One region of the Halomonas sp. GXIMD04776 genome, then DNA from elsewhere that is predicted to be linked to it. Evidence: predicted binding sites of a transcription regulator. Region 1 holds the regulator's gene; each other region holds the start of a gene.
What was found. The regulator FNR, encoded in region 1, switches genes on or off when oxygen is low (the NO sensors DNR and NnrR bind a similar motif). The targets are predictions, from matches to a motif close to TTGATNTANATCAA.

Region 1 (5,957 bases):
CGGATTACCGGATCAATGGGAGCGACTGAACCATTACGGTACCATCATCATGCGTGAGCGTGCCGCAGCGCTTGGTGGGCGTCTCACTATGCAGCGCCATCCCGAAGGAGGAACACTCGTCGCACTGCACTTCATGCCTCGGTTGGCTAACGAGAATGACTCGAGCCCGCTATCCGGAGATAACCGATGACTAGCCCCCGTATCCTGATCGTCGACGACCATCCGCTGTTTCGCCGCGGTGTTCGCCAGCTGATCGACATGGATGACAACATGCTGGTAGCCGGGGAAGCGTCCAATGGCGCTGACGCCGTGCGCATGGCGGCAGAGCTCGACCTGGATCTGATCCTGATGGATCTGCACATGGCGCAGGTGGATGGTCTGGAAGCCCTAGGACAGATACGCGGTGCCGATATCGATACGCGCATCGTCATGCTGACCGTATCCGATGCCAACGAGGATATCGTGGCGGCACTTCGCGCCGGGGCCGATGGCTATCTGCTCAAGGACATGGAGCCCGAAGATCTGCTGGTGCATATCCAGCAGGCGGCCAAAGGCATTATGGTTGTCAGCCCGCAGCTGGCGACCATCCTTGCTGACGCCATCGGTGGCAGGCGAACCGCCTCCGTCGATGTCCTGACGACCCTGACCTCTCGGGAACGGGACATTCTGCGTGCGCTTGCGAAGGGACGCAGCAACAAGATGATCGCACGACAATTGGCCATCACCGAAGGCACCGTCAAGGTACACGTCAAGCATCTACTCAAGAAGCTGAATTTGCGCTCCCGAGTAGAAGCTGCCGTCTGGGCGGTCAATCATGGCGCGGTATGATTCCTGTTCTCGCCATGGCTATCGAAGCACTTGTTTCAACAGCTTAGTTTAACCACTTCTTTCAAGAATCGGTGACATCCTCGATCCAGGTCAGGGCCGCCACGGCCGCCGGAAAGCCCAGGGTGGGGATCGACATCATCGCCACTTGCTTGAGCTCCTCGGCATCGATGGATTCTTCCAGGGCGCGCCTCGCGTGGGAATGCACCGCCCCTTCGGATCGGGCCCCCACGGCCAGCGCCAGCTTGACCAGGCGACGTGTGCGCTCATCCAGTGGCCCAGACTCGGCGCAGGCCTCTCCCAGGGCAGCATAGGCACTCCATACTTCGGGGTACTGCTCGGCGACTTCGCCGGCGCCGGAAGGTAGATTCTGCTGAGACATAAAGACATACTCCTTATAAAGTTAACGTCATGATTGCCGACAATAATCTAGGTATGACCTTGCGCCAACATCCGATTTTCATCCTTTCATTCTTGGGCACCTGTCAATTTAACCTATACTATGTGCCTGCAACCATCGAGACCTTGCCCTCTTTTAGTTAGAATCGCTCATATAACTCAGGCAAGGCTCACAGTGAGGAGGAAAAAATGTCCCTGCCCCGCGTTGCCGCACTCAACGAGACGCGAGACAACTGTCGCGATTGTCGTCTGCGCGAACTGTGCCTGCCGGATTCGCTTTCCAATGCGGATGTCATCAAGCTCGAGAAGATCGTGCAACGTCGCAAACCCATCTCTCGCGGCGACTATCTGTTCCAGGCAGGGCATCCCTTCACTGCCATCTATGCAGTGCGTACCGGCTCGATCAAGACCTCGAGCTTGCTGGCCAACGGCGATGAGCATATTACCGGTTTTCATCTTCCCGGTGAGGTAATCGGGCTTGAGGCCATCACGTCCGATCGGCACCCCAACGCCGCCATCGCCATGGAAACCTCGAGTGTCTGCGAGATCCCCTTCCACTCCCTTGAAGCCTTGGGAGAAAAGGCCCCCGGACTGCAGCAGCAGTTAGTTCGCATCATGAGTCGCGAGCTGGTGACCGAACAGGGGACCGCTCAGCTACTGACTCGGCGCTCCGCGGAACAGCGCCTGGCAGCCATCCTCTTGAATTTTTCGGAGCGCTTTGCCAATCGAGGCCTCTCCGCCAGCCGCTTCCGCCTGCCGATGTCGCGTCTGGATCTAGGCAATTATCTCGGACTGGTGCCGGAAACAATGAGCCGGACCTTCCGCCGTCTGGAGGAACAGAAGCTTCTCAACATTGCCGGCAAGGAAATCAACATCGTCGACAAGCCTGCCTTGACGGAGCTCGCCTATGGTGCCGCCCCGGATGTTGGCTCGGCTTCACGTTCACGTCATGCGTGATACCTCTACTCAAGACGTGTCTACGTAACGCCGGTGGCCTCTGTCCCTTGAGCGATGTTTGATTAGACGTGACTCAAGTCAACACAGGGCGTGTCGACGCTGGCTATAGTGAGCGTAAAAATCCTTTCTCGAAGGATACGAGATGGTTGCTCACTCGACGCTCGATCGTGTCTTACTGAAAAAATACGCCAGCATCGCCCCGTGTCATGCTCCCTATTTCCCTCTGACGCTATTACGCGAAGGCTTCTCGCCCCGGGACCATCGCCTGGCGGCTCAGGCCAGCAACGAGGATCCCATCCCCAAGCCACTCTCGGTTTCCCTATACCTATCAGACTGCCATGAGCTGGATGGACCGGATGCCTGTCACAAGACGAGCGTTCATCACAAAGCCCGTATTCATGAATATCTTGGCTATCTCGAACGGGAAATCGGTTTGCAAGCCGCACTTTTCGATAGTGATCGTCTCGTCGAGCACATTCATGTGAGTGGCGGCTTGTCGACATGCATGAAGTACGCGCAGTGGGAAAGGCTGTTTGGCGTATTGGCGCAACGTTTTCGTCTGGCTCAGGACGACCAGCCCACCTGCACTATCGATGTGGACGCGAATGACACTTCCGAAGGTCACATAGCGCTGCTCGGCGAGCTGGGATTCACTCATTTGAATCTAAAGGTTCAGCCCAGCGAGGAAGCCCTCGCGCTTCTTGTCGACGCCGCGCGAGATGCGTATTTCCATGCGATAAGCATGACGATGATCCTTGCCCCTCCCGGGCAGACGCTTGCTGGCTTCGATGCGAACCTGGCCACGTTAATAGCGCTACGACCGGACCAGCTCAATCTGTGTCACCCTCGCCCCGCCGGCACACGGACCAATGCCGCAGCGCTCACTCCGGCGCGTTTGCAGCACGCCATCCTGTCACTCGCGGCCGCCGGCTATGTGCATCTTGGCCTGGGCCATTTCGCCCTGACCGACGATGCCCTGGCGCAGGCTTGGCGCCAAGGCACGCTAAGCTACAACTTACACGGGTACTCTTCTCATGCGGCTTGCGATCTGATCGGCCTGGGACCGGGTGCGCTCAGCCATATAAACGATAGTTACAGCCAGAATGCCCAACAGATACCACGCTATTACAGGCATCTCGATCAGAGACAGCCGCCGATCTGGCGCGGGCATGACCTGCGTTTCGACGATCTGCTACGGCTTGACATCATCCATTGCTTGCTCTGTTGGCAGTGGCTTGACGTCACCGCGATCGAAGAGCGCTACCGCATCGTCTTTCGCAATTATTTCGCACCGGAACTGACCGCCTTGGCGCCCTTCGTTGAGGATGGTCTGGTGACGATTCAGCCCGACGCCCTCCGGCTACTGCCCCCGGGGCATCTGCTGCTGGGACGGGTGGCAGGGTTATTTGATCCTCCGCGGGGCACGTCACGGCGACGCTTGTCCCGGATCGTTTGATAATCCTCATCCGGCAGTGTCACTTGGCCGGATCATGACTGTACTGCGATCATTCGCCACCAGGAGAGCGGATCGTGGGTGATGGCGGCACCCACGATGTAAGCAAAGATCACGATAGCCACCAGCGCCGCAACTCCCCGTATGGCCGGAGTGCGACCGCGTTTGATGGCGATGGTCCCGACGCCGATATAGGCCACCAGCCCCACCAGCTTGGCCGCCAGCCAGGGTTGCCGGGTCGGCCAGGCCTCGAGCAGGATCATTAGCGTGACCCCCGCCGTCAGCAACAGGGTGTCGATCACATGCGGAAGAATGCGCACCCAACGCTGGCCAAGTTGCGGCGACCGGCGTACCGACCACCAGGCGCGCAGCACGAATAGCGCCAGGCTCAAGCCTGCTGCCAGCATATGAAGCTGTTTGATCAGCAGATAACTCGCCATGCAATCTCTCTGATTTACTGATAATGAATTTGACGCGACATCCCGATCTTATAGCATATCGCTATTATCTTTATGCTAAAAAAGCCTAACGTTAGAACTTATTTTGCATCACGGTGTCTGCATCTTGAATGATGCCAACGAATCTGGAGACCTGCCATGTGTAATCCGATCGTGACCCACTTCTTCGATGAGCCAACCAATACCTTCAGCTACATCGTTCAGGACCCCAAAAGCAATGCCTGTGCCATCCTCGACTCGGTGCTCGACTTCGACTACGCCGCCGGTCGCACCGACGTACATTCCGCCGACACCATCATCGATTTCATTAAGCGCCATGATTTATCGGCCGAATGGGTGCTCGAGACCCATGTACATGCCGACCATCTTTCCGCCGCGCCCTATCTGCACGAGAAGCTGGGAGGCAAAACCGGTATCGGCAAGAAGATCCGCGAGGTTCAGGAGACCTTCGGCAAGGCCTTCAACGCCGGCACCGAGTTTGCCCGGGACGGCAGCCAGTTCGATCGTCTGTTCGAGGAAGGTGATACCTTCACCATTGGCGGCCTGGAAGCTCGGGTACTTCACACCCCGGGGCACACCCCAGCCTGCCTGACCTACGTGGTAGGCGATACCGCCTTCGTCGGCGATACGCTATTCATGCCGGATTACGGCACCGCGCGTTGCGATTTTCCCGGTGGCGACGCCCGTACCCTGTATCGCTCGATCCAGAAGGTGCTGGCACTTCCGGCGCAGACCCGGCTATTCCTGTGTCATGACTACAAGGCGCCCGGCCGCGAGGAGTATCAGCACCAGAGTAGTGTGGCCGAACAGCGCGCGGACAACATCCACGTGCATGAAGGCGTCGATGAAGATGCCTTCGTCAAGATGCGCACCGAACGGGATGCCACCCTGGACATGCCACGTTTGATATTGCCCTCAGTGCAGGTCAACATGCGCGCTGGACAACTGCCGCCCGCCGAGAACAACGATCAGGTCTATATCAAGGTGCCCATCAATCTATTCTGAAGTCTGCATGAGCCTGGCAAACGCAGACACCCACGAGAAGAGAACATGCATGTCCTGCTGATAGAAGATGACGATCTGGTCGCCTCGGGTATTCAGGCCGGCCTGGCGGACTACGACATCGTGGCCAATCATGTCGCGACTCTGGCCTCGGCTCGGGCGGCCATGCGAACCCTGTCCAGCGATGTAGTGGTGCTGGATCTGGGTCTGCCCGACGGCGACGGCATGAATCTACTCGCGGAGTGGCGAGCCGCCGAGGTGGCCACGCCGGTGTTGATCCTCACCGCCCGGGACGCGGTCAGCGACCGAGTCGCTGGACTGCGGGGCGGTGCCGACGACTATCTGCTCAAACCCTTCGATCTGGATGAGCTGGTGGCACGATTGCAGGCACTGCTGCGCCGCGCCGCCGGGCGTTCCCGCGCCCTGATCGAGCACGGCCCTCTGTGCCTTGATCCGCTGGCCCGGCGTCTGACCCTCGACGGAAATGAAATCTCGCTGCCACGCCGGGAACTGATGCTGCTCGAGGTTTTCCTGCAGTCCCCTGGTAGCGTGCTGTCCGCGGATCAGCTCAAGGACCGCCTCTACGGCATGAACGACGAGGTCGAGAGCAACGCTCTCAACGTGCATATCCATTTCCTGCGCCGCAAGCTCGGAAGCGGGGTGATCGATACCGTCCGCGGTCTCGGCTATCGACTTGGCGGCTCCAAGGCCATCGGCGTCGATGCCAAGAGCGCCGAATGAGTCTGCGCGCACGCCTGCTGGTGACCCTGGGGCTGGCCCTGACCCTGCTATGGGGCCTGGCCGCGGCCTGGTTACTGCGCGACTTGAACGATGAGCTGGAGCGCACCCTCGATCAGCGCCTG
Region 2 (5,957 bases), on a different contig from region 1:
GCGTGCCTGGACTTAAAATCGCCGCTTCGGCGGACATTCGCGCCACGACTCTGCCATGCCTCACGGCGAGCAATTCGCCTTCGTCGAGCGCTTGCCAACCGGGATCCGACGTCAGCGGAATACTGGCGAATAAGGCGACGTGCTGCGAAGCGTCTGGAGACTCGATCGTTAGACCCGGTGTCTCTAACACCGCTTCCGAGGGCGCACAGCGCCTGTGAAGCACATGCAGGCCCGGCGGCCGGATGCCGGCCTGCCCTTGCGTGCGCTTGTGGCCATGCGCGAATAAGGCATCGCCATCGGCATAGAGGAAGTTTGCCGGTCCGAACTCACGAATTTCCGCAGCAAAGTTCGATACGATGACGAGCCGGTCTTCAAGCGCCGGTACACCGTCGGTCGCGAGCCAAAGCGCACGCAGGCGCTCGAGCAGTGCACAGAACGCATATTCGGAATCGGTTTCACCGACGGGATGATACGAGCCGAGCGGCAAATGCGCGGTCAATCGGACCCAATCAAGGTCACCATTGTGGGCGAACACATGCATCGCCCCACCCAACTCCCGAGTGAACGGTTGACAGTTACGGACTTTGCGAACGCCCTGCGTTGCCCTACGAATGTGGCTGACGACCAGCTCGCTCGAAAACGGACGTTCCTGAAGGAAGCGAATGCAGGCACTGTCGCTGGCCGGCTCGGCCTCTTTGACGAGACGCACGTCGCCATCCAGATAATAGGCGATTCCCCAGCCGTCCTTGTGCGGACCGGCGAGCCCGCCTCGGCGGGAAAACTCCTCGAGCGAATAATGCACGTTTGTCGGCGAGCCACTCGACATCGCGAAGAGTTCACACATGACACTCTCCTATGGAAGCGCTGAAGAAATCGCCGAGCAGCTCAAGCACAAGGCGCACGGAGCGCAGGAACCGCACAGCCTCTCTATCACTTTTTCGACAAGCTCTACAGCAGATGAGGTCGAAGCCACTGGGTGAGCTGAGAAGCCTGCATCACGCCTGCCTGACGAGCGACCTCCTGACCGCGACGAAAGACTACCAAGGTAGGAATGCTGCGAATACCGAAGCGCCCGGCGATGCCTTGCTCGGCCTCGGTGTCCAGCTTGGCGAAACGTAGCCGCGGTTCGAGTTCTCGGGTCACCTGGGCGAAGATCGGGGCCATCATCTTGCAGGGCCCGCACCAACCCGCCCAGAAATCCACTACGATCGGCAGATCGCTGCGATTCACCATCGCATCGAAGTTGGTGTCATTCAGCTCGATGGGTTCACCGGTGAATAATGCCTGCTTGCACTTGCCGCATCTGGCGCCCTCGCCCAGTCTGCTCGTCTGGACGCGGTTTATGCTGAGGCAATGGGGACAGGCCAGTTGAATGGCATCGCTCATATCACTCTCCCGAGGCGTTATATTCCGTGATTGATTGTTGGTATAGAGACAGGGCATGAGTGGGTCAACAGCCAATAGATCGCGCGAAACTTGTCGATCAGGCCGATACCGACCAGCCCCTTGTTTATGAAGAACTGCTGCATGGCCGCAAGGGCGACTCCCGGACAGATCAACATGGCGGCACCCCTCCCTCGAGGACTGATGGTGGGAAAGTGTCACGCCCCAGCATCATGAATGAACAATACACTTTATTTTTTTATATATTGTATATACTCTATGTGTCAAGAACACCGATTCCTTCGGTGCTCGATCGGTAACGTTGCGGTCATGGCCAAGGCTCGTGACCAATCACTCGAAGGAGATTTCATATGAAACCTAATGTCGGCAACGTCGAGCGCGGAATACGCATCGCCGCCGGACTGATCCTGATCGCATTGACATTGACGAGCGTCATCGGCTGGTGGGGCTGGATTGGCATCGTACCCTTGATCACCGGGCTGTTTCGATTCTGCCCCGCCTATCGGCTGCTGGGCATCAATACCTGCAAGCGCAAGCCTCTCGACAAGCCAAGCCACTAGCCTCGAACGTCTGCCGACGCATGGCCTCTAACCGTCGGCAGGCACTCTCCTCGGGAGCTTCCATGATCGAGCTGCATCAGTTCCGCCCCTTCTGGGGGCTGCCCAACGCCAGCCCCTTTTGCATGAAGGCGGAAACCTATCTGCGCTATCGAAAAATTCCCTTTCGTTCGGTGCCGAGCGGACCACGCCGCTCGCCCTCGGGACAGATTCCCTTCGTCGTCGACGGCGCGCAGACCGTGACCGATTCCCAGGCCATCATCGAACATTTCGAGGCTCGCCAGCCAACGCACCTGGACGCCGATCTCGACGAGGCCCAGAGGGCGATGGCCTTCTTCGTGCGGGAGCTGGTGGAAGAGCGCCTCTACTGGCAGATCACCTACATGCGCTGGGGGGACCCCGCCGGCTGGCGCGTCTTCAAGCCGGACCTGACGCCCTATCTACCGCGCGCCCTGCGTGGCCCGGGACTGTTCGCGATACGTCGCACGCTGCTGCGTCGCATGCGCCGGCGCGGCCTGTCGCCCAACGACCCGGCCACCGCCTATGCGCAAGGCACGCCGGTGCTAGATGCCCTGTCAAGCCTGCTGGGAGACAAACCGTTCTTCCTCGGCGAGACACTACACAGCCTGGACATGAGCCTGCACGCCTTTCTGGCCAACATTCTCGACCAGCCCCACGAAAATCCCTTGCAGACTCATGGCCGCCGCCTAAGCAACCTGGTCGACTACACACAGCGAATGAAGGCGCTGTGCTATGGGGAGTAAGGCGACACGGCGCTCCAACTCCCTCCCTTAGTTACCCTGCCTCGCAGCGAGCTCTTGACACAGCCGCTAGCACCAATCACGCCAAGAATGATTTGAATCAAAACAGATACATCTTGCCTCGATTAGCATGGATGGATTTTCAGTCAGGAGAGAGTCATGGAACTCGTGTGCCCGGCGGGCAACCTGCCCGCGCTGAAACGCGCCGTGGACGATGGCGCCGATGCGGTCTACTTCGGTTTCCAGAACGCCACCAACGCCCGCCAGTTCGCCGGCCTCAACTTCACCGAGAAGCGCGCCCGGGAAGGGATTGCCTATGCCCATTCCCGGGGCAAGCGGGTGTTCTGCGCCATCAACACCTACCCCCAGCCCGCCGGCTGGTCCCAGTGGACGAAGGCCGTGGATCAGGCGGCGGATCTTGGCGTCGATGCCTTGATAATGGCCGATCTGGGCCTGCTCGATTACGCCGCCCGGCGACACCCGGATCTATCCCGCCACCTCTCGGTACAGGGCTCCGCCACCAGCTACGAGGCGCTGCGCTTCTACCACGAGCACTTCGGCATCAAGCGCGCCGTGTTGCCCCGGGTGCTGTCCATGACCCAGGTACGCGACGTGGCCAAGAAGAGCCCGGTGGAGCTTGAGGTCTTCGCCTTCGGTAGCCTGTGCATCATGGCCGAGGGGCGCTGCTATCTATCGTCCTACCTGACCGGCGAGTCGCCCAATACCCGGGGCGTCTGCTCCCCCGCCGCCCACGTGCGCTGGGAGGAAACGCCTCGCGGGCTGGAATCGCGCCTGGGGGGCGTGCTGATCGACCGCTACGGCGAAGGCGAGCGAGCCGGCTACCCGACCCTGTGCAAGGGCCGCTTCGAGGTGGACGGCGAGACCTATCACGCCATCGAGGAGCCCACCAGCCTCAATACGCTGGACCTGCTGCCGGAATTGAAGGAGCTCGGCATCAGCGCGGTGAAGATCGAGGGGCGCCAGCGCAGTCCGGCCTACGTCTCCAAGGTGGCGGGCATCTGGCGCCAAGCACTTGATCGGCTCGACGCCAATCCCGAGCGCTTCCAGCCCGATCCCGCCTGGCAGGTCGATCTCGGCGAACTCTCCGAGGGCGCCACCACCACCCTGGGCGCCTACGAACGCCGCTGGAAATAAGGAGCACAAGGATGCAACTCTCCCTCGGCCCCGTGCTGTTCTACTGGACCCGCGACCACTATGCCGCTTTCTATCGTGACGCCGCCGACTGGCCGGTGGAGATCGTTCATCTCGGCGAGACGGTCTGCTCCCGCCGCCGCGACATGAAGCTCGACGACTGGCTGGGCATCGGTCGCGAACTCGAGCAGAGCGGCAAGCAGGTGGTGCTCTCCTCCCAGACGCTCATCGAATCCGAGGCCGACCTGCGCGGCCTGCGCAAGCTGTGCGCCAACGGCGAGTTCCTGGTGGAAGCCAACGATCAGAGCGCCCTGCAGTTACTGATCGCCGCGAACCTGCCTTTCACCGCTAGCGCGTCGCTGAACCTCTACAACCCGGCGGCCATCGGCGTACTGGCCAAGGCCGGCCTGCAGCGCTGGTGCGCCCCGGTGGAAATGCCCCGGGACGACCTCGCCACCCTGCTCGACGAATGCGCCCGGGAAGGACTCGATCAGCCCTGCGAGGTGTTCGCCTACGGCCACCTGCCCCTGGCCTGGTCGGCGCGCTGTTTCACCGCCCGGCGCCACCAGCATCCCAAGGACCGCTGCCAGTTCGTCTGCCAGCACTATCCCGAGGGGCTCGCCCTGCGCTCCCAGGAGGCCGAGGGCGTGTTTACCTTGAACGGCATCCAGACGATGTCCGGCGCCTGCCAGGACCTGCGCCGCGAGATTCCCGACATGCAGTCGATGAGCGTCGGCGTGGCGCGTCTGAGCCCCCGCGCCACCGGCATGGCGGAGGTCGTTCACGCCTTCGACCAGGCCCGGCGCGGCGAACTGCCCCCCGCCGATCCGCTGGCGCTGGTCGAGGCCGAGATCTGCGACGGCTACTGGCATGGTCGGCCCGGCATGGCAAACACACAAACCGCTTCGGGCTAAGGATATCTCGCCCCCTTACTCGCCACTTCCTACCAACGCCCCCACTGCGCCCATCGTTCTCCGATGGGCGTCTTCGTTTTGTCGCAACCAATCATTTTATTGACTCGAGTCAATCTTTCCCGGCGACAAACCTTTTAGGCTTCATGCACAACATGTAGTGCTTTATAACCTTTTCGATAGCACATATAGGGGAACCAGTGAACACACTCGTTACCGAAGCCGACATGCCGCGGCACCTGGACGTTGCCTCAACCGTCAATGAGTACCTGAATCGCGCTGACTGGCGAGTACACGCCAACGCCAACCAGGGCTACTCCCTGGGTGGGCTGATTCTCAACGTCTCCGGCAAGCTGATCGCCAACTACTGGCTGGACGAGGTGTATCCCCAGGCCGTCGGTGAGGCGCACCGGGAAGGCGATATGCACATTCATGATCTGGACATGCTGGCGGGCTATTGCGCCGGCTGGTCGCTGCGCACCCTGCTGAATGAAGGCTTCAACGGCGTGGCGGATCGCGCCGAAAGCACGCCGCCGCGACACCTGACCAGCGCTCTGGGGCAGATGGTCAACTTCCTCGGCACCCTGCAGAATGAATGGGCCGGCGCCCAGGCGTTCAGCTCCTTCGATACCTACCTGGCGCCCTATGTGCGCAAGGACAGTCTGGACTACGCCGCTGTCAAACAGGCGATCCAGGAGTTCATCTACAACCTCAACGTGCCTTCCCGCTGGGGCAGCCAGACGCCTTTCACCAATCTCACCTTCGACTGGGTGTGCCCGGCGGACCTGCGCGAGCAGGTACCAGTGATTGGTGGCAAGGAGCAGGGATTCAGCTACGGCGAGTTGCAAGCCGAGATGGACCTGATCAACCGCGCTTACCTGGAGGTGATGGAAGCCGGTGACCGACAGGGGCGGGTGTTCACCTTCCCCATCCCCACCTACAACATTACCCCGGACTTCGCCTGGGACAGCGACAACGCCGAGCGCCTGTTCGCCCTGACCGCCAAATATGGCCTGCCCTATTTTCAGAACTTCCTCAATTCGGATCTGGAGCCGCACATGGTGCGCTCCATGTGCTGCCGCCTGCAGTTGGATCTCAGTGAACTGCTCAAACGCGGCAACGGTCTGTTCGGCAGCGCCGAACAGACCGGCTCCCTGGGTGTGGTGACGATC
Region 3 (5,957 bases), on a different contig from region 1:
ATAGATCCAATCCGTGCCACGCAGACGCGCGGTGAGGCTCAGGTCGGGCGGCGCGGCACCGAACCAGCCTTCCGCATCGTTTCCGTCCATGGCGACGCGCATCTGGTCGTTGAAGGCCAGATCCTCATCGAAAATGAGATTCTCCTCGACCAGTTCCTGGGGAATGTCCAGATCCTCTGCCGCCCGGCTGTAGCGCTGGTACTCGAGAGAATGGCAGCCCATGCAGTAGTTGGTGAAGAGCTTCATGCCGTTTTGCAATGACGCCTTGTCATGCAGGTCAGGATTCATCTCGTCGAGATGGACATTTTCTTCACCGGCCCCCAGCACGGTAAGGGGTACCAGCGCGAAGAGCAGTGCACATAGTTGCTTTTTCATTAGCCAGTCACCCTTTCCGGTAGCGGTTTGGTTTTCTCGAACCGGGTATAGATCGGCATCAGCACGAAGTAGGCGAAGTAGACGACCGTGCAGACCTGGGCGAGCAACGTGCGCCCGGGAGACACCGCTTGTGTGCCCAGATACCCCAGTATGATGAAACTGATCACGAACAGCCCCAGCATGATGCGAGAAATCCAGCCCTTGTAACGCATCGAACGAACCGGGCTGCGATCGAGCCAGGGCAGCACGAACAGAATGGCAATGGACGCGCCCATCATGATCACCCCCCAGAACTTCGAGTCGAGGCCGAACAGCGAGAAGGTGATGGCGCGCAAAATGGCGTAGAACGGCGTGAAGTACCAGACCGGCGCGATATGCGCGGGTGTCACGAGCGGATCAGAAGGCTGGAAATTGGGTTTCTCCAGCAAATATCCACCCCCTTCCGGGAAGTAGAAGATCACCGCAGCGAACACGAACAGGAAAACGGCAACGCCAACGATATCCTTGACGGTGTAATAAGGATGGAACGGGATGCCATCGAGGGGCTTGCCGGTCTCATCCTTCTTGTCCTTGATCTCGATACCGTCGGGGTTATTGGACCCTACCTCGTGCAAGGCAATGATGTGAAGGACCACCAGTCCCAAGATGACGATCGGCAATGCCACCACATGCAGGGCAAAGAAGCGGTTCAGCGTAATACCGGAAATCAGGTAGTCGCCGCGAATCCACTGAGTCAGATCGTCACCGATCACCGGGATCGCCGAGAACAGCGAGATGATCACCTGGGCGCCCCAATAGGACATCTGACCCCAGGGCAGCAGATAGCCCATGAAGGCTTCGGCCATCAGTGCAAGGTAGATGCACATGCCGAACACCCATATCAATTCCCGAGGTGCCTTGTAGGAGCCATACATCATGCCGCGGAACATGTGCAGATAGACCACCACGAAGAAGGCCGTGGCCCCAGTGGAGTGCAAATAGCGTATGAGCCAGCCGTATTCCACATCACGCATGATGTACTCAATGGAGGCAAAAGCCCCCTCGGCAGTCGGGTTGTAGCTCATGGTCAGCCACACACCGGTGAGGATCTGATTGACCAGCACCAGCATCGCTAGGGAACCGAAGAAATACCAGAAATTGAAGTTCTTGGGCGCATAATACTCGGCGAGATGCTCTTTCCACATCTGAGTGGCCGGAAAACGATCATCCACCCAGCGCATGAAACCGCTATCGGCCTTGGCCTTGTTCGGATTAGCCATCAGCTCGCCTCCTGATCTTCACCGACCACGATGGTCGTGTCGGTCTCAAAACGATAGGGCGGCACCAGAAGATTCAAGGGCGCCGGCACACCGGTGAACACCCGCCCAGCCAGATCGAAACGCGAGCCATGGCACGGACAGAAGTAACCACCAGGCCAGTCGCCGCCGAGATCCGCGGCCCCAGGCTCGGGACGATAGGAGGGCACGCAGCCAAGATGCGTACAAATACCGATCAGCACGATGTATTCAGGTTTGATCGAACGCAGTACCGGATCCACGTAATCGGGTTGCTGCGGTGCCTGGGACTCGGGATCGCGGAGCTGCGAAGGATTGATTTCCTTGATGCGTTCGATAGCGGCGTCATCGCGGCGTGCCAACCACACCGGTTTGCCGCGCCACTCGACGGTCATCTGCTGGCCGGGTTCCAGCTTGGACACATCGGCCTCGACCGGGGCACCTGCCGCTCTTGCCTTGGCACTGGGCTGCCAAGACGCCAAAAAGGGAACCGCTACCCCGACTGCACCGACCGCTCCCACCACTGCGGTCGCGCCGACGAGGAAACGGCGTCTCCCCTTGTTTACGCCGCTATCTGCCATCTTATGGTTTCTCCCATCAACACACCTGCCACTCACCACGAAAAAAGAAACCTCGCGGCGTATTAGTATGAAATGCCGCCATGTTAAGAAAAGGCTCTCTTCAACACAAGCTAGCACTGCTCAACCTGACACCGTCGCTTGCGCTAAATCAATGAAAGGCATAAAAAAACGCTCAACCTTTTGCGGTTGAGCGTTTTTGTCGCACCTGTGTAAACGCCGTTAGCGCTTGGAGAACTGAGGACGCCGGCGCGCTTTACGCAGCCCGACCTTCTTACGTTCGACCTCACGTGCATCCCGGGTTACATACCCGGCTTCACGCAGAGGCTTGCGGAACTCCTCGTTGTAATTGATCAGCGCGCGAGTGATACCGTGACGAATGGCGCCGGCCTGCGCTGAACCACCACCACCACACACGGTAATGTAGGCATCGAACTGCTCCCCGGTCTGGGTCAGTTCCATCGGCTGACGTACCACCATTTGAGCGGTGACACGACCAAAGTAGTCGGCCACTTCGCGATTGTTGACGGTGATCTTGCCGGTGCCCGGCTTGAGGAACACACGGGCCGTGGAAGTTTTGCGGCGCCCGGTACCGTAGTACTGCTGTGACATGGCGTAATATCCCTTAAAGGTTCAGTTCTTGAGGCTGCTGAGCGGCATGAGGATGCTGAGTGCCTGCGTAGACCTTGAGCTTGGTATACATGGCGCGGCCCAGCGGCCCCTTAGGCAGCATGCCCTTGACGGCAAACTCGATGACGCGCTCCGGCGCATGCCCGATCATCTTCTCGAAGGACATCGAGCGCAGGCCGCCCGGATAACCAGTATGACGATAATAGGTCTTGGCCTGGGCCTTGTTGCCGGTCACACGAACCTTTTCGGCATTGATCACGACAATGTAATCGCCGGTATCGACGTGGGGAGTGTATTCCGGCTTGTGCTTGCCGCGCAGGCGGCGAGCGATTTCGGTAGCCAGACGACCGAGCGTCTTGTCCGCAGCATCGACGACGTACCAGTCACGCTGGACGGACTGCGGCTTAGCAGTGAACGTCTTCATGGATTCAATCACCAATTGATTCATTGGGTCTCGTGCCTTGCGACAACGGACCATCCCTATTTTTCTTGGTTGCCACCGTCTTGAAAATGGCAACTGTCGAGCGAGGGCGCATTATACATGACGTCAGCGCCGAGGTTAAGAAGTATTGACGCTTTGGACCTGGATCAAGGCTGGTGCGGGAGCGCCAAATACTCCCGCGACTGCATCTCCTGAAGCCTGGATAGAGTACGCTCGAATTCAAAGGCTAATTTGTCACCGTGGTACAACTGTTCGATGGGTGCTGCAGCGGACATCAGCAGCTTGACGCCACGATCGTAAAACTCATCGACCATGCTGATGAAACGCCTGGCCTGGTCTTCGCTTGAGGGCCCCATGCGTGGCACATCCGAGACCAGCACGGTATGAAAGTCGCGCGCGAGTTCGATGTAGTCGTTCTGGCTGCGCGGGCCATCGCACAACATGGCAAAGTCGAACCAGACGACGTCCTCATGTTCGCGACGAGCAGTCAACAGGCGATGATTGATTTCGATCGCCGTTTCTCTCTCTCCTTCTGCACCGGCGATGGCACGGAAACTCTGCTCAAGCAGACGGGTGGCTTCGGCACTCAAAGGCACATGGAACAGCTCGACACGTTCGAGCGCCCGCAGGCGGTAATCGATACCCGAATCCACATTGACCACGTTGCAATGCCGTTTGAGAAGTTCGATCGCCGGCAAGAAGCGCGAACGCTGCAAGCCGTCCCGATAAAGATCGTCCGGCACGATGTTGGACGTCGTCACCAGCACGACGCCATTGGCGAACAGCGCCTCGAGCAGATTAGCCAGGATCATGGCATCGGTAATGTCCTTGACGAAGAACTCATCGAAACAGATCACCCGCGCCTCTCGGGCGAACTTGCCGGCAATCAGATCGAGAGGGTTCTTTTGCCCTTTGTAGTGGCCGAGTTCGTTATGCACCCGCTGCATGAAACGGTGAAAGTGCGTTCGCATCTTGTCCGGGAAAGGCAAGGCATCGTAGAAGGTATCGACCAGGTAGGTCTTGCCCCGGCCTACGCCACCCCAGAAATACAACCCCTTGACCTCGGGCAACGCTGGCGTTGCCGGTGATGAACGACGCCTGCCCAAGAAACCCTTGACCCGTGACTTCACCCCCTTGTCAGCGGTGCTTGCCACCAGGGTCTGGCGCGGTGTCGCCAGCAACTCATCGTATAGACGCTGCAGGTGCTGGACGGCTTTTTCCTGGGCAGGGTCGTATTCGAAGCCATCACGTTCGAGATCATCACGATAGCGTGCCATGGGAGGACGAGAAGATGCCGCCTCGGAAGAGGTCATTGTCGCGCGCATGAACCCTGCTTTAATCCTGGAATTGAGTGGAAGCAGAATTATACGCTGCCCGAAGAGGCCTGTGTAAGCAGGAGAAGCGTTGTCCCGGACGCATTGACCCTCCTTGCGTCTTACCCCGTATAATACGCTGGCGCCTGGGCCGACGGTTCTTGAGTTGGCGTAAAACAGAAAATAAAGGAAGCGCTGAAGAAATCGACGAGCGTTTCAAGCACAAGGCGCCCCGAGCACAGGAACCGCAACATATGGGGTATATGTGAGGATTCCGACCGGGTTGGCGCCCTATCACCGCGTAACGCAGTGATCGAGACGCGCAGACATTTATTCAGTGTTTACTAAAGGGGAAGGACGTGTACGAAGGTAACATCAATTGGATCCTGGCCATTGCCAGCTTGCTGGCAGGCATCGGCATTGGCGCCATAGGCTATCATCTGCTCAACGCCAATGTGGCGCGCAATCAAAAGGTGCGCCAACGCTTGGCCGAGACCGAGCTGGAACTCAGCCAGGTGAGAGACACTCTCAACGATCATTTCATCAGTGTCACTCAACTGGTCAAGGGAATTCAGCGCCAGAGCCAAGAGCTCGAGCAGCAAGTGGTCCAGGGTGCCGAGCGTCTGAGCGACGATCCCCGACTCAAGCGGCAATTGACCGATCAGGGTGACGCTGCTTCGGATGAATCGGCCCAAGAAGATACCGCTGAGACGCTGGAAACCCCGCGCGACTATGCCGATGGCAATCGGGGCACGCTATCTGAAGATTTCGGTTTGCATCAGTCCAACGAAGCCGAACAGCAACCCGCGCCACCTGCTCGTTACTAATCGCCGCGAAACTGATGATCGCCGGGGTGAGACACCCATCCCGGCAAGACGTCATGCCGGATTATCGATATCCACGAAGCGATGCTCGATGCCGTGGTGGCTGGCCAGCCATTCACCCAAAGCCTGAACGCCGTAGCGCTCGGTGGCGTGGTGGCCAGCGGCGTAATAACTGATGCCCATCTCCCTCGCCAGATGCGTGGTGCGTTCGGAGATTTCACCGGAAATGAAAGCGTCGGCACCGGCATCGTAAGCCAAACCAATCATTTCCTGCGCCCCGCCGGTGCACCAGGCGACCCGCTCGATCCTGCGCTCATGACCCACCACTACCATTGGCTCGCGACCCAGTTGCCGGGACAAATGCCGACCCAGAGCACGGCTATCAATGGCGACTCCTCGAGCCATCGCTTCTCCCGGTGTACCCAGCCACACCAGCCCCGTGCCTAGCTCCCCATCGGCGCAGCCTAGCACCTGAAATCCCAGTTTCGCCGCCAACTGAGCGTTATTGCCCACTTCCTGAT

Region 2: ubiU (ubiquinone anaerobic biosynthesis protein UbiU) is a predicted target of FNR. The motif match lies at 2,813-2,826, and genes of this name have one in related genera.
Region 3: petA (ubiquinol-cytochrome c reductase iron-sulfur subunit) is a predicted target of FNR. The motif match lies at 2,369-2,382, and genes of this name have one in related genera.

What each region holds. Positions count from the first base shown of each region.
Region 1 covers NZ_JBNCAN010000003.1:198,952-204,908, forward strand. Annotated here, with positions in the region: gene ACPF7Z_RS03220 (histidine kinase) at 1-190, shown strand, start outside; gene narL (two-component system response regulator NarL) at 187-828, shown strand; gene ACPF7Z_RS03230 (carboxymuconolactone decarboxylase family protein) at 890-1,207, opposite strand; gene fnr (fumarate/nitrate reduction transcriptional regulator Fnr) at 1,414-2,181, shown strand; gene ACPF7Z_RS03240 (hypothetical protein) at 2,324-3,637, shown strand; gene ACPF7Z_RS03245 (SirB2 family protein) at 3,670-4,074, opposite strand; gene ACPF7Z_RS03250 (MBL fold metallo-hydrolase) at 4,231-5,097, shown strand; gene ACPF7Z_RS03255 (response regulator) at 5,143-5,835, shown strand; gene ACPF7Z_RS03260 (ATP-binding protein) at 5,832-5,957, shown strand, end outside.
Region 2 covers NZ_JBNCAN010000005.1:19,544-25,500, reverse strand. Annotated here, with positions in the region: gene ACPF7Z_RS04435 (class II glutamine amidotransferase) at 1-844, opposite strand, end outside; gene trxC (thioredoxin TrxC) at 949-1,386, opposite strand; gene ACPF7Z_RS04425 (YgaP family membrane protein) at 1,755-1,964, shown strand; gene ACPF7Z_RS04420 (glutathione S-transferase family protein) at 2,027-2,725, shown strand; gene ubiU (ubiquinone anaerobic biosynthesis protein UbiU) at 2,882-3,877, shown strand; gene ACPF7Z_RS04410 (U32 family peptidase) at 3,889-4,788, shown strand; partial or broken gene ACPF7Z_RS04405 (ribonucleoside triphosphate reductase) at 5,013-5,957, shown strand, end outside.
Region 3 covers NZ_JBNCAN010000002.1:169,982-175,938, reverse strand. Annotated here, with positions in the region: gene ACPF7Z_RS02160 (cytochrome c1) at 1-375, opposite strand, end outside; gene ACPF7Z_RS02155 (cytochrome b) at 375-1,634, opposite strand; gene petA (ubiquinol-cytochrome c reductase iron-sulfur subunit) at 1,634-2,230, opposite strand; gene rpsI (30S ribosomal protein S9) at 2,450-2,839, opposite strand; gene rplM (50S ribosomal protein L13) at 2,853-3,281, opposite strand; gene zapE (cell division protein ZapE) at 3,446-4,624, opposite strand; gene ACPF7Z_RS02130 (YhcB family protein) at 4,972-5,439, shown strand; gene ACPF7Z_RS02125 (Nif3-like dinuclear metal center hexameric protein) at 5,491-5,957, opposite strand, start outside.